One region of the Pseudoalteromonas sp. SWXJZ10B genome, then DNA from elsewhere that is predicted to be linked to it. Evidence: predicted binding sites of a transcription regulator. Region 1 holds the regulator's gene; the other holds the start of a gene.
What was found. Region 1 encodes FliA, which starts transcription of late flagellar genes. Its sites were predicted from a motif close to CTAAAGNTNNNNNNNNNNNNGCCGATA; they were not measured.
Positions count from the first base shown of each region.

Region 2: the regulator FliA is predicted to act here: its motif matches at 5,018-5,044, upstream of I6F54_RS19220 (DUF5610 domain-containing protein).

Region 1 is NZ_JADYXD010000010.1:66,029-74,003, forward strand. Features, by position in the region: gene fliR (flagellar biosynthetic protein FliR) at 1-447, shown strand, start outside; gene flhB (flagellar biosynthesis protein FlhB) at 457-1,587, shown strand; gene flhA (flagellar biosynthesis protein FlhA) at 1,660-3,771, shown strand; gene flhF (flagellar biosynthesis protein FlhF) at 3,793-5,274, shown strand; gene I6F54_RS11130 (MinD/ParA family ATP-binding protein) at 5,267-6,127, shown strand; gene I6F54_RS11135 (RNA polymerase sigma factor FliA) at 6,154-6,864, shown strand; gene cheY (chemotaxis response regulator CheY) at 6,905-7,288, shown strand; gene I6F54_RS11145 (protein phosphatase CheZ) at 7,306-7,975, shown strand, end outside.
Region 2 is NZ_JADYXD010000034.1:26-8,000, reverse strand. Features, by position in the region: gene ccoG (cytochrome c oxidase accessory protein CcoG) at 1-1,373, shown strand, start outside; gene I6F54_RS19240 (serine/threonine protein kinase) at 1,460-2,434, shown strand; gene I6F54_RS19235 (thiol:disulfide interchange protein DsbA/DsbL) at 2,469-3,092, shown strand; gene I6F54_RS19230 (thiol:disulfide interchange protein DsbA/DsbL) at 3,109-3,747, shown strand; gene trmA (tRNA (uridine(54)-C5)-methyltransferase TrmA) at 3,814-4,911, opposite strand; gene I6F54_RS19220 (DUF5610 domain-containing protein) at 5,074-6,213, shown strand; gene murI (glutamate racemase) at 6,279-7,079, shown strand; gene I6F54_RS19210 (RNA recognition motif domain-containing protein) at 7,042-7,521, opposite strand.

The sequences.
Region 1 (7,975 bases):
TCGGTTATTGACCCTTCTAATGGCGCGAGTGTGCCTGCTGTGGGCCAGTTTTTCCTTATTTTGGCCACCCTATTATTTTTTGCTTTTAACGGTCATTTAATGATGATTCAAATGGTGGTGCATAGTTTTCAAGTGCTACCCATTGATGGCACATGGTGGTCTGTAGATCATTACTGGGACATAGTGACCTGGGGTGGCTGGATGTTTACTACAGCACTTGTACTCTCACTTGCGCCGCTTACCGCGATGCTCGTTATTAATATGTCGTTTGGTATTATGACGCGTGCAGCACCGCAATTAAATATTTTCTCTATTGGTTTTCCGTTTACCTTGGTAGCGGGACTTATTATTATTTGGGCGACACTAGGTAACTTTGTTACTCAGTTTGAGTTTCAATGGTTAAAAATGGTTGAGCTAATGTGTACTTTAGTTGGTTGCTCACCTTAGGAGAAAGTCATGTCTGAAGACTCAGGACAAGAAAAAACAGAAGAACCCACATCCAAAAAACTTGAAGAATCTAAAAAGAAAGGCCAAATAGCGCGCTCAAAAGAGCTAGGCACCATGTTTGTACTTATTTTTTCGGCTATATCGCTTTTGATGTATGGGCCAGAAATTGGCAAAGGTTTATACAATGTAATGGGCCGAACCCTTAGCTTAAATCGCAACGAAGCCTTTGATACCACTAAAATGTTTGCCGTATGGGGAGAGGTTGCAGACGCTTTAATGTTTCCTATGGCTATGTTTGTATTAATTATAGTTTTGGCTGCATTTATTGGTAATACGTTATTAGGTGGTTTTAATTTTAGCTGGGAAGCCGCTGCACCTAAAGCAAGTAAAATGTCGCCAATGAAAGGCTTTAAACGTATGTTTGGCCCGCAAGCGGCTATTGAGCTTGTAAAGTCACTTTTAAAATTTGGTTTGGTTGCAAGTTTTGCTATATTTTTAATTAATACCTATTTTGATGAAATACTGCATTTAAGTTTAGAAAGTGCACCAGGTAATATTATCCATGCCTTAGAGATTTTAGGCTGGATGTTTTTAGGCCTTTCATGCACTTTAATTATTATTGCGGCTATTGATGCACCATTTCAAAGTTATAACCATAACAAACAACTTAAAATGACAATGCAAGAGATTAAAGATGAGTATAAAAACTCTGAAGGTGACCCACAAATAAAAGCGCGTATTAGGCAAACACAAAGGCAAATGTCGCAAAATCGTATGATGCAAGATGTCCCTGACGCTGATGTTATTGTTACCAACCCAACTCACTACTCAGTAGCATTAAAATACGATACAGAGCGCGCAGGAGCGCCAATAGTGCTTGCTAAGGGTATCGATGAAATGGCGATGCAAATTAGAAAAGTAGCAATAGGGAATGAAGTACCTATTTTAGAATCCCCTATGTTGACCCGAGCGCTTTATCATACGGCTGAAGTAGGAGAGCAAATACCCGATCAGCTATTTACTGCAGTAGCGCAAGTTTTAGCGTATGTATTTCAGCTTAAGCGCTTTAATAAAGGGCGCGGTAAACGTCCAACTAAGCTCAATAACAAGCTCCCAATCCCCGATGCCTACAAGTATTAAACCGTTAACTTAGTAACTTGGAATAGTTATTGCTAATTCTACGTAGTGTCAATTTTTTGAAATTGTAGAATTATGAGTTTTAAAGCGGTATTACAACAACTTAACAGAGACAAAAAAGACTATGCCAAAGGGGTAGGTACTCCTTTGCTTGTGCTTGCAGCCTTGGGAATGGTGATCTTACCGTTACCGCCATTTTTACTCGATATCCTTTTCTCGTTTAATATTGCCCTCGCATTAGTGGTTTTACTCGTGACTGTTTACACGATGAAGCCGGTTGAGTTTGGTATATTCCCCTCTGTATTACTAATCGCTACGATTATGCGTTTAGCGCTTAACGTTGCCAGCACTCGAGTTGTATTACTTGAAGGTCATAATGGTGGTGATTCTGCCGGTAAAGTAATTGAAGCGTTTGGCTCAGTTGTTATTGGTGGTAACTACGCAGTTGGTTTGGTCGTATTTTTAATCCTTATTATTATTAACTTTGTGGTAATTACCAAAGGTGCTGGGCGTATTTCTGAGGTATCTGCACGTTTCACCCTTGATGCAATGCCGGGTAAACAAATGGCAATCGACGCCGATTTAAACGCTGGTTTTATCAGTGCTGAGCAAGCGCGTGACCGCCGCGAGGAAGTAACTCGCGAAGCCGATTTTTACGGCTCAATGGATGGTGCGAGTAAATTTGTAAAAGGCGATGCCATTGCAGGTATTGTTATATTAATCATCAATATTGTTGGTGGTTTATTTGTCGGTATGATTCAACATAATTTGAGTTTTGGCAACGCAATGGAAGTATATACATTACTTACCATTGGTGATGGCTTAGTTGCTCAACTCCCTTCTTTACTGCTTTCAATTGGTACCGCGATTGTTGTAACACGTCAAAATGAGTCGCTCAATATGGGTGATCAATTTAAGAAACAACTAGGTAACGAAAAATCACTCTTTATTGCTTCAGGTATTTTGATCATCATGGGTTTAGTGCCTGGTATGCCGCATTTTGCTTTTTTAAGTTTAGGTGCGTTATTGGGTTATTTAGCTTACTACACACAGCAAACTAAGTTAAAAGCCGCTGCAGCAGAAGCCGAAGAAGCCGCCAGTGGCGGAAGCGCTGCAACAGGTATTGCCAATAAACAAGAGCAAAAAGAACTTGGTTGGGATGATGTTCAGCAGGTTGACGTAATTGGCCTAGAAGTAGGTTACAGATTAATTCCGTTGGTAGATCAATCTCAAGGTGGTGAGCTACTTAATCGTATTAAAGGTGTACGTAAAAAGCTTTCTCAAGAACTTGGTTTTTTAGTACCACCTGTTCATATTCGCGATAATTTAGAGCTTGATCCAAATGCTTACAGAATAACGCTAATGGGTGTTTCAACCGGTGAAAGCGAACTTAAACATGGCGACGAGCTAGCGATTAACCCAGGGCAAGTATTTGGTCCTATTAAAGGGGTTGAAACTAAAGATCCTGCGTTTGGCCTTGATGCAGTATGGATCAAGCCTGATCAAAAAGATGAAGCGCAATCACTAGGTTATACCGTTGTAGATTCAGCCACGGTAGTCGCCACTCATATTAGCCAGTTATTAACTAACAGTGCGGCGTTGCTACTAGGGCATGAAGAAGTTCAAAACCTGCTTGATATGCTTGCTAAAAGCCATCCTCGCTTAGTAGAAGGACTAGTACCTGATGTGCTGCCATTAACTGCAATTGTAAAAGTACTGCAAAATTTATTGAATGAAGGTGTAGCTATTCGCGATATGCGCTCAATTGTTCAAACCCTTGTTGAGTATGGTCCGCGTAGCCAAGACCCTGATGTATTAACGGCTGCAGTGCGTATTTCTCTGCGTAGGTTAATTGTTCAAGATGCGGTTGGTATGTCATCAGAAATCCCTGTCATAACCTTGGCACCTGAGTTGGAACAGATGTTGCATCAGTCATTACAAAATGCAGGCGATGAAGGTGCCGGTATTGAGCCTGGACTTGCAGAGCGACTTCAAGTGTCATTGACACAAGCGCATCAAAATCAAGAAATGGCCGGTGAACCTTCTATATTGCTAACGTCAGGAATGTTACGCACTGTGTTATCTCGTTTTGTTAAGTACACCATTCCAGGATTGAGAGTGATGTCTTATCAAGAGGTACCAGACGAAAGACAGATCAAGATTGTTAGCTCTGTAGGCCAACAATAAGATTTTAACAGGGGTTGAATCATGAAAATTAAACGTTTTTTTGCTAAAGATATGCGCACAGCACTTAAAGAAGTTAAAGATGAGTTAGGTGTTGATGCGGTTATTATGTCAAATAAGAAGCTGGCTAACGGTGTAGAAATTGTAGCGGCAGTTGATTATGACAAAGCAGCCCCTAAAGTAGCAGCGCAACCACAACGTACTGCAGAGCCGCGTGCTCAAGCACCACAGCAAAGTATGCATAATTTTGTAAAACCAGAGCCTCAGCGTGCCAAACCAGAGCCGCAGGCAAAAGTGGCTGACAGCCTACAGGCTTTGTTAGAGCGCCAATCACCGCGTCCTCGCTCCCCTGAACTTGCATCAATGTTTTCACAATCAGGTATTGATACTACCGATAACTATCAAGAACCAGTTATGGAACAGCGTACTAAAAATATGTTTGCTCCTGAAAATGCAGCGCCAGTTCGTCCACAAACTCAAGCGGATAGCTTAGGTTTTGATGATTTAGACAGCGACTTTGATGATTTAGATAGTCCAGTAACGGCTCGCCAACAAACACCCAATAATGAAAGCGAAGAAATGACAACAATGCGTGAAGAAATGAACGCAATTCGTCAATTACTTGAGCATCAAGTATCAGGCTTAATGCAGCAAGATATGGCGCGTCGCGATCCAACACGCGCTTGCATGGTTGACCGCTTAGTCGGTATGGGTATTGATAAAGAAGTAGCGCAACAAATGGCATGTTTTGTACCTGATGATGTATCTCGTAAGCAAGGCTGGAAAGCGTTGTTAACGATGGTCGAAGATCAAATGCAAACAACCAATAATGAAATACTTCGCCAAGGTGGTGTATATGCGTTAGTGGGTCCAACAGGTGTTGGTAAAACAACAACAGTTGCTAAGCTTGCAGCTTTAGGCGCACAAAAATATGGCGCTGATAAAGTGGCCTTAATAACCACTGATACATACAGAATTGGTGCTTATGAACAGCTTGCTACTTACGGCCGTATTATTGGTTGTGGTGTAAAGCAAGTTAAAGATGCTAATGAATTAGCTGAAGTTTTATATCATTTACGAAATAAACGTCTAGTATTAATTGATACAGCAGGTATGAGTCAGCGAGATTTACGTTTAACTGAGCAGTTAAACACGTTAATGCGTAACCAACGTGTGGATATTCGCAGCTACTTAGTACTAAGCGCGACGGCACAAATTAATGTATTACAAGAAACAGTACGTCACTTTAAAAAAGTACAGTTAAGTGGTTGTATTTTCACTAAGTTAGATGAATCATTAAGTTTGGGTGAGATTATTAGTATTGCGATTCAAAATCGCCTTCCAATAGGGTATCTTACTAACGGTCAACGAGTGCCAGAAGATATTCGTGTTGCAAATGCTGAAAAACTAGTGAAAAAGGCTGAGCAGTTATATTTAAAAAGAACAAAAGCACAACATTCAAGGCACCAAGCAGTGGCGCCAAGTACAGTAGGGATGTATGATTAACACAGTATTAGATCAAGCAAGCGGCCTGCGCAAAATGAGTCAAAACAATAACAACGGCGTAAAAGTTATCGCTGTAACCGGTGGTAAAGGTGGGGTGGGGAAAACAAATGTTTCTCTAAATACCGCTATTGCACTAGGGCAACAAGGTAATAGAGTATTAGTGCTGGATGCTGACCTAGGTTTAGCAAACTGTGATGTGATGCTTGGTTTACGTGTAGAGCGCAATTTATCACACGTTTTGTCAGGTGAATGTGAGCTTGACGAGATTTTAGTTGAAGGGCCTGCTGGTATTAAAATTGTACCTGCTACATCGGGCTCGCAAAGTATGGTTGAATTATCGCCATCTGAGCATGCCGGGCTAATTCGTGCATTTAGCGAATTGAATACCGAATTTGATATTTTAATTGTAGATACAGCCGCTGGTATTTCAGACATGGTGCTAAGCTTCTCACGAGCAGCACAAGATGTAATGGTTGTAGTGTGCGATGAACCAACATCAATAACCGATGCTTACGCACTTATTAAAGTATTAAGCCGCGAGCACGGTGTTTATAAGTTCAAAATTGTTGCCAATATGGTCCGCAGTATGCGTGAAGGCACTGAATTGTTTGCAAAACTATCTAAAGTTACCGATCGCTTTTTAGATGTTTCAATGGAGCTAGTAGCAACGGTTCCTTATGACGAAAATATGCGCAAAGCAACACGTCGCCAAAAGGTGATTGTTGAGCTCTTTCCAAGTTCGCCAGCCGCTCTCGCGTTTAAAGCGCTGGCGACAAAAGCAGTTAAATGGCCAATACCAAATCAACCATCTGGGCATTTAGAGTTTTTCATTGAGAAACTAGTAAACGGCTAATTATGACAACATTGGTGAATAGAGCTATGGGATATCAATCAACACAAAACTTAAATGTGATTGTTGAGAAACATGCATCACTTGTTAAAAAAGTGGCATGTCATCTAATTGCTCGATTACCACCTAGCGTTCAGCTTGATGATTTAATTCAATCAGGAATGATAGGTTTAATAGAAGCTTCAAAAAACTTTGATGCAACAAAAGGCGCAAGCTTTGAAACCTTCGCCGGTATTCGTATTCGCGGGGCTATGCTTGATGAAATGCGCCGTGGTGATTGGGCTCCTCGTTCAGTACACCGTAAAAGCCGACAAGTTGCAGAAGCAATTACTGGGCTCGAAAGCAGTCTGAATCGCGAACCAACAGATACAGAAGTTGCTGAAAAACTTGAAATTTCACTCAATGAGTACCATCATATTTTAAATGATGTTAATACCAGTAAAGTATTAGGTATAGAAGACCTTGGTGTAGATGAGGATGTTATTACTCCCGTAGGCCAAGATTTAGCGCTAGACAAACCTTTTAATAATGTTAAAAATGATCGGTTTAATGAGTCTTTGCTAAATGCAATAAAGTCATTACCAGAGCGTGATGCAATGGTACTTTCTTTATACTATAACGATGAAATGAATTTAAAAGAAATAGGACATATACTCGATGTAAGTGAATCGCGTGTAAGTCAGATACATGGTCAGGCGATGATTAAGCTTAAAGCTAAAATCAATGACTGGATAAACTAGTAGTAAGTAAACTAAGGTTAATACCTCACTGGGGGATGTTTTGGATAAAAACATGAAAATTCTTGTAGTTGATGATTTTTCAACGATGAGACGAATTATAAAAAACCTATTACGTGACTTAGGTTTCACTAACGTTCAAGAAGCTGATGACGGGTCTACAGCTCTGCCTATGTTACAAAATCAAGTATTTGATTTTGTGGTTACAGATTGGAATATGCCGGGAATGCAAGGTATTGACCTTCTAAGAGCAATTCGTGCAGATGATAAGTTAAAACATATCCCTGTATTGATGGTAACGGCAGAAGCTAAAAAAGAACAAATAATTGCTGCAGCGCAAGCTGGCGTTAATGGTTATATTGTTAAGCCATTTACGGCTGGAACATTAAAAACTAAATTAGAAAAAGTATTTGAACGCTTAGGCTAATGATGGGGGAGAGGCTTATGTCAGCACCAGCTGCGCCTCAAATAACGTTAGAACAAGCTCGTCAACTCGTCATTTATTTAGAAAACGATGAGCAAGATAAAGCTAATCAGTTGATTTTAGAGACAGCTTCGCAAGAGCAGTCTAAATTATTTGCTGAAGTTGGGAAGTTGACTCGTCAACTGCACGAAGCACTTAAAAGCTTTGAGCTTGATACTCGCTTAACTAACATAACGACAGATGCGATTCCAGATGCTAAAAAGCGGCTTAATTATGTTATAGAAATGACAGAAAATGCGGCTAATAAAACAATGGATGCTGTTGAGGCTAGTTTACCTATAGCTCAGCAACTTGCAGATGAAATATCTCATATCAAACCGACATGGGATCGTTTAATGAGCCGGGAGATTGAGCTTGGTGAGTTTAAACAACTTTGCCATAGTATCGATAAGTTTATGAATAACTCTCATCATAAAACGGATGAGCTTCAAAGCTTAATGACAAATGTACTAATGGCTCAAGACTATCAAGACTTAACAGGTCAAGTTATTCGCCGTGTTATAGAACTTGTTAGAGAAGTAGAAGAAAGCTTACTTCATCTTTTAACAGCGTTTGCTGAACAAGATGACAGTGACAACACAGCGAATAAAGTAGAACAACAAAAAATAAAAGAACCAGTTGCCACACAAA
Region 2 (7,975 bases), on a different contig from region 1:
ATTTAAGCCGTCAAGATGATAGGTTCAATCCCCGAAATCGTATTTATGTGCGTGCCGTAAAAGGCCTACATCAATTACTTAGGCAGCGCATTGGCTTTTTAGGCCTACTTGCGTTTATGTTACTTCCTTGGATTAATTTTAACGGCCAGCAAGCAGTGCTGTTTGATCTAATTGGTCAAAAATACAATATTTTTGGTTTAACGCTATGGCCTCAAGATTTTACCATATTAGCGTTTATTTTTATGCTGGCAGCATTTGCGCTGTTTTTAGTGACCACCTTCTATGGACGGGTGTGGTGTGGCTACACATGTCCGCAAACTGTTTGGACCTTTATTTTTATTTGGTTTGAAGAAAAGCTTGAGGGCACGGCTAATCAGCGTAAAAAACTCGATCAAAGACCCATGAATTTTGATAAGTTTTGGCGTAAAACGGCAAAGCATACTAGTTGGGTATTGTTTTCGTTATATACCGCTATTTCTTTTGTGGGTTACTTTACGCCAATCAGAGAGTTACTTCCTGATTTTGTAACGTTTAACGTGGGTGGTTATGCACTAGTCAGTATTATTTTCTTTGCTGCGTGTACCTATGGTAATGCCGGTTGGATGCGAGAAATTATGTGTTTACACATTTGCCCTTACTCACGTTTTCAATCAGCTATGTTTGATAAAGATACATACACTGTAACGTACGACGAAAGCCGTGGTGAAAGCCGTGGTCCTCGTTCACGTAAAGTAGATCATGAAGATTTAGAGCTAGGCGACTGTATCGACTGCAACCTGTGTGTTCAAGTGTGCCCAACAGGTATTGATATTAGAAATGGGCTGCAAGCTGAGTGTATTAACTGTGGTGCATGTATTGATGCGTGTGATGGCGTAATGGATAAAATGGAATACCCGCGTGGACTTATTTCATATACGACAGAGCGAAACCTCGAAACCCCAGAAAATAAAACGAATCCACTACGAGCTAAAATCATTGGTTACACGGTCATACTTGTTGTGCTTACGGGAGCACTTGTAGCTAATATAGCGCTGCGTAAAACAATGGACTTTGATATCATTCGTGATCGAAACCAATTATATCGTGTCGATTTTGATGGTTTAGTAGAGAACACCTATACATTAAAGGTAATTAATAAAGCGCAGTACGAGCAAACCTTTAATATTAAAGTACAAGGGTTAGATAACTTTAAGTATATTGGTAAGCAGTCATTTACTGTGCAGGCAGGGCAATCTCATAATGTGCCATTGTCGCTTGTAATGGACCCTTATGATTTAAAAGCGCCAATGACAGAGTTTAATTTTGTGCTTTCACCGGTAGATGAGCCGGATGAAACAATATCGCAGTCGAGTAACTTTTTTAAAGCGCGATAATCACAACCTACCTTAAATAGGTAAGTTGATATAGCAATTAACAAAAGCGGGTATATAACTCGCTTTTTATTTTATATAAGAAGAGTATGAGTAAATTTAGTTTTATTGACTTAACACCTGACCTAATACTCGATGCAATAGAAAGCGTAGGTGTGTACGCTGAATCTGGTTTGTTGGCACTCAATAGCTATGAAAACAGAGTGTACCAATTTAAAGCCGATGATGGCCTGCGTTACGTAGTGAAGTTTTATCGCCCAGAGCGCTGGAGTAAAGAGCAAATTCAAGAAGAGCATGATTTTGCATTTGAACTGGCAGAAGCGGAAGTGCCTGTTGTTGCCCCTATTTTATATAATGGGCAAAGCTTGTTTGAACACGAAGGTTATTTGTTTGTGTTGTTTCCAAGTGTCGGCGGGCGTTTATTTGAGGTTGATAACTTAGACCAGCTTGATGTAATGGGGCGTTTAATTGGCCGTATGCACCAAGTAGCTAAAACAAAGCCTTTTACTTATAGGCCAACAGTTACTTGCGAGGAGTATTTACATACAGCCAAAGTTCATCTTCAAAAAAGTAACTTAGTGCCTATGGGAATAAATACTGCCTTTTATACTATTTTAGATTTAGTGATAGAGCAGGCGCAAAAACAGTATAAAGATGTGCAAAGTATTCGCTTACATGGTGACTGCCACGTTGGTAATATTTTGTGGGCAGGTGATGCGCTAATGTTTGTTGATTTAGATGACAGCCGCCAAGGTCCTGCAATCCAAGATTTATGGATGATGCTCAGTGGCGATAGAGCGACGCAACTGTTACAGTTAGACACCCTTGTGAGTGCGTATGAAGAGTTTTGTGATTTTGATCACTCTCAACTCAAATTAATTGAACCGCTGCGAGCGATGCGTATTATCCATTATATGGGATGGGTAGCTAAACGATGGAGCGATCCTGCCTTTGTGCGGAACTTTACATGGTTTGCTGATGACAAATACTGGGAGCAACAAATTTTAGCACTGAAGGAGCAACTTGCAGCACTGCAAGAAGCACCGTTAAAGTTATTGCCGTAATATTTTATTTAAAGACAAGTACAACGAGATACAAATGCTTAAAAAATTAAAACTGAGTTTATTACTTTTATGTTTACCATTTGCAGCACTTGCTGCACAGTTTGAAGTTGATAATCAATACACTGTTATTGATGTAGACAAAAGTACATCACCACAAGTAACCGAGTTTTTCTCATTTTACTGTCCACATTGCTTTAAGTTTGAACCAGTAGCAAAAGCAATTGAACAAGGCTTGCCAGAAGGCGCGGAGTTTATTAAAAACCACGTGAACTTTTTAGGTGGCGTGTCGCCACAAGCACAAAGTAATTTAAGCTTTGCCTACTTAATTGCTAAGCAGCATGGTCAGGCGCAGAGTATTAGCGATCAAATTTTTAAAAGTATTCATGTTCAGCGTGCTCCTTTAACTGAAATGAAAGACGTTAAAAAATTACTTGAAGTAAACGGTATTGATAGCGCAACGTTTGATCAAGAAATTGCAAGCATGCCAGTTATTTCGGCTGAGCAAGCAATGCAAAACAAACAAAATAAATATTCAAAATTAGGCGCACTTACAGGTGTACCTACTTTTATTGTTAACGATAAATATAAAATAAACCTCAACACCATCAAAAATCAAAAAGAACTTGATGAGTTAGTAGCGTTTTTATTAGCACTATAAATTTCGGAGCATAATAATGATTAAATTAGTTAAAGCAGGTTTGCTTGCAGTACTACTTCCTATGGCGGCAACAAGCTTTGCAGCAACGTATGAAGAAGGCGTGCATTACGACGTTGTTTCTGAGCGCGCAACAAAAAAGCCAGAAATTAAAGAGTTTTTCTCATTTTACTGCCCTGCATGTAATAACATGGAAGCACTAATTGGTGAGTTTAAGCCTAAGCTTGATAAAAACGTTAAATTTAAAAAGAGCCATGTTGATTTTGTAGGTGTACGCGACCCAGAAAACCAACAGATGATGAGCCAAGCACTCGCTACTGCAGAAGTGCTTCCGCAAAAAGATAAAATTGTCTCTGCAATCTTTAATCATATTCATACAAAGCGCGCTAGTTTTAATGAGCTTGCAGATGTAAAAGATATATTTGTAGCGCAGGGCGTTGATGGCGATAAGTTTGATAAGCTGTTTAAAAGCTTCTCGGTACGTACGCTGAGCTCTAAAATGAAACGCGATCAAGACTACTTTAAAGAAAAAGGCGCACTACGTGGCGTACCTACATTTATTGTAAATGGTAAGTATAAATTAAACCTAGGTCGTGAGTCGGGTATTACTGAACCAGAAGATATTAGCAAACTGATTAATTACTTAGCTAACAAGTAAGTTTAGCTAAAACTAAAAAAGCTCCTACAAGGAGCTTTTTTTATGGGTAACGTTTACTGAGCGTATTTATTTGCGCTGCAAGAAAACACCCGACTCAATGTGATGTGTATATGGGAACTGATCAAATATAGCAAAGCGCTTAACGTTGTGCGTACGTGTTAGGTGATCAAGGTCACGCTCAAGGGTTTCAGGATTACACGATATATAAATTATGCTTTCGTAGTTAGCTACTAAGTCACACGTTAATTCATCCATGCCCGCGCGCGGTGGATCAACTAATATGGTTTGGCAGTCATAGCTTTTAAGGTCAATACCGTCTAAACGAGAGAAAGTACGCTCGCCATTCATTGCTTGAGTAAACTCTTCACTAGACATACGAATAATATCTAAGTTCTCTACGTTATTTTTAGCAATATTGTATTGAGCAGAATGAACAGATGATTTTGATATTTCTGTTGCTAATACTTTATTAAAACAGCCCGCTAACGCAATTGAAAAGTTACCGTTACCGCAATACAGTTCTAATAAATCATTTTTAAGTGGTTTACATAAATCTTGCGCCCACTCCAGCATATTAATATTTACTTTTGCATTAGGCTGAGTAAAGCTATTTTCTACTTGTTGATAAATAAGCTCTTGACCATTAACTGTTAAACGCTCAGTTACAAAGTCATCACCCAGCACTTCTTTTTGTTTGCGAGCACGGCCGATAAAGTCAATTTTGTATTTACTGCTTAGTTTTTCTTTAAGCGCTTTAATTTCACTTAACCATTCATCATCAAGTGGTTTGTGATAAAGCAAGCTTACTAAAATTTCACCGCTTAGCGTGGATAGGTAATCGATTTGAAATAACTTACGACGTAATATTTCACAAGGCTTAAGATGCTCAATCATCACCTGCATTATTTCACCAACTAGAGGCGCTGCTGGATCAAATGTATCAACACGGATTTTTTCTTTTGTTTGTTGATCAAACATAATGTGAAACAGATCGTCACCGTCGTGCCATACTCTAAATTCAGCACGTTGGCGGTAGTTAGTTGGCTCTGAGCTAAATACTTCTAGTTGCTCCACACCAAAACGTTGGAACTGTGCACTAATACGCTGCTCTTTTTCACTTAACTGCGTTTGGTACTGTGTGGTATCTATTTTAATAACTGCCATTAACGCTACTACCTTATCTAAGATCTGTTTATCGGCGCTATTGTAGGGAGCGCTGCGTATTTGTCTAGTTTTGGCTAGCATTTATGCTGTTTTATTGAACATTGTACTTTAGTTTTTGTTGTTATAGCCGATAATAAACTACGCACGCTTAGGAGACGAATCATGAAAATAGGTAATTATGGCTTTACGCCAAACAACAACATCAATAAATTCAATAATAAAGCTGATATACAGCAACCTACAATTACGTCTCCTCAAGATAGCTATCAACAACGAGGCCGAGAGTTGGCCGCAAAGGTGCTTGGCGATAAAATGGCTGAGCAGCTTGGATTGCCTATCGCAGAAAAAAAAGCAGATAAACCACTATTTGATTTTGATGAAATAGTAAAAAACGTACTCGATTTTGTAAGTCGTGCTGTTAATAAAGCAAAAGCTAATGGCGCTGATGACGAAAAGCTCAAAGATATGTTAGGCGACGCGCGCAAAGGAGTCCAAATAGGGATTGACGACGCTGTTGATGAACTCAAAGGTACAGGTGTATTTAATGATGACATGGAAGAGGGGATTAATAAGTCCAAAGAGGGAATTTACAATGGGCTCGATAAGTTTGAAGAGTCGTTATTTAACCCACAACCTGCCAGCGTAAATATAAGCCAGGCTCAATATGTCAGTATGACGAGTAATGCAGAGTATAAATTTACCACCGCAGAGGGTGACGAGGTAAGTATTAGCTTTGCAGATGCATTTGAATCTCAGTCGGCAAGTGGCTATCAGCAAAACAGTAATAGCGAGTCGTTTGCAAGCTCATCATCGCAATCTCGACAGGTATCATTTTCGATGTCGGTTAATGGTGACTTAAATGAGCAAGAGCAAGAAGCTATTAATGCAATGATGGAAGACTTACAAGATCTAAGTAAAACCTTTTTTGGTGGTGATTTAGATGAAGCATTTGAACAAGCGCAAGAGCTGAGTTTAGACAGCGATCAGCTGGTGGCTTTTTCTATGGATTTACGCCAAACAAAAACAATAGCAACAGTTAAAAGCTATGAAGAATATAGACCAGCACCAGAAAAACGAGTAGCGGAAGGTTTAGCTCCTTTTAATGATGACCTTAAAAATGCTTTTGAAAAAGCGGGTGAGCTTGGATTACAAAATCAGCTAGCTGGCATTCTCCAATGGTTAAATCAAGATCAGGAGCAAATAGATAAGTTAGTGGATTACACAAAGTCTATGTTCGAAAACCTTAATCAGTTAAATTCGGCAGCCGACGAGCTTGCTGATTTAGAAACCACGCAAAGTTAAACTACTTTCTTTTATAAATACCTCATGGCAAACTGCCGTTCTTAAAGTAAAGTGGGAACGGTAGTTTGTCAGCGCATATAATGGTCTTTGATTCAGGTATTGGTGGAACTACTGTACTTGAGCATATAAAGCAAAGTATCCCCAATGCTCAGTACAGTTATTTTATGGATAATGCATTACTACCTTATGGTGCTCAATCCCAAAAAACAATCATTAACCGATTATGCTCACTTATTCATTTCATCAAAGCTAATACGCTTAACGTTGATTTAATTGTAATAGCGTGTAATACCGCTTCTACATCTGCACTTAGCGCTGTTCGCCAAATGACAGATATTCCTATAGTAGGTGTTGTGCCAGCAATAAAGCCTGCGGCAGAGTTAACACGTTCAAATCATATTGGCTTATTAGCCACACCGGCAACGGTCGCCAGTTCATACACTAAAACATTAATTACTGAGCATGCACGTAATGTAACCGTTAATCTATATAGCAGTGTGGAGTTAGTAACTTTAGCTGAGCAATACTTTTTTACAGAGTCTTTGGATACAAACAAGTTGCATCAAGTGCTTGATGACCTACATATAGATAAAACTATAGATGTACTTGTATTAGGATGTACGCACTTTCCAATATTAGCAGAGCCTATTAGTCAGTATTTTAAAGGGAATGTAAAATTACTTGATTCAGGTGTAGCGATAGCAAACAGAGTCAACTACCTACTTAACCAACTTAACTTGTGTGTGAATAAACTAACAGACATAAAAAAGCCGCTGCAATATTATGCAACGGCTGATGTGTTTAGCAATAAGCTAGCGGTAAAGCTAGTTACACTGACTGATCCGTCTCAGTACGTAGAGCATTAGAATCATCTTCTTGTTTTTGTTTTGCTTCACGTACCTTTAAAGTACGTTGTTGGAACTCGCTATCGTTCAAGTTAGCAATTGCATTGTCTGCATCAGCTTGCGCCATTTCAACAAAACCAAAGCCACGACGCTTGCCAGTATTCTTATCCTTTAATAAACGAACATTGAATACTTTGCCTTGTTCTTCAAATAATGCACGAACCACACCTTCGTTTGCACGATAAGGAAGGTTACCAACATAAAGCGTTTTTGTTTTAACTTCAGCTTCTTCAGTCACATCAGATGACATTGCAGCAATAGCAATCGCACCTATTAATAAACCAGCACCAAATAGTAATGCAGGGTTTAAAGCTAAGCCGCCTAAAGCAAACTCAACAACAACAAAACCAACTACAGCAAGAATAACAGAGAAGATAAAAGATTTTTGATCGGGTAATTTCATTTTAGATCTACCAATAAACAGGAAATAAACATTAATTTAACATTGTGAACTTGCTATCTTAACGTCTAAATCAAACATAGCAATGATATTTGTATTAAATAATAAATAAGAGCACAAAAAAGCATCATCTTAGGAAGGTTTTCATATGGTTTTACATGGTTTTGTTCTATTTTTGTTCGAACAGTAAAAAGATCTAAAAAAAGGGTTGATCTGTTTTCGGATCTCCCTATAATGCGACCCCACTGAGACGGGAAACGCCAACGCATAGCGAGGCAGGAACAACTCAGAGAGTTAAATAAAACTTCGGTTTTAAATCTTCCAAAAGAAAGTTTAAAACTAAGTGTTGACTCGAAAAATAAAGGGTGTATTATTCGCATCCCTTGAGACGCTAAAGCGACTCAAAACGTTCTTTAACAATATAAAGCAATCATCTGTGTGGGCACTCGTACAGATT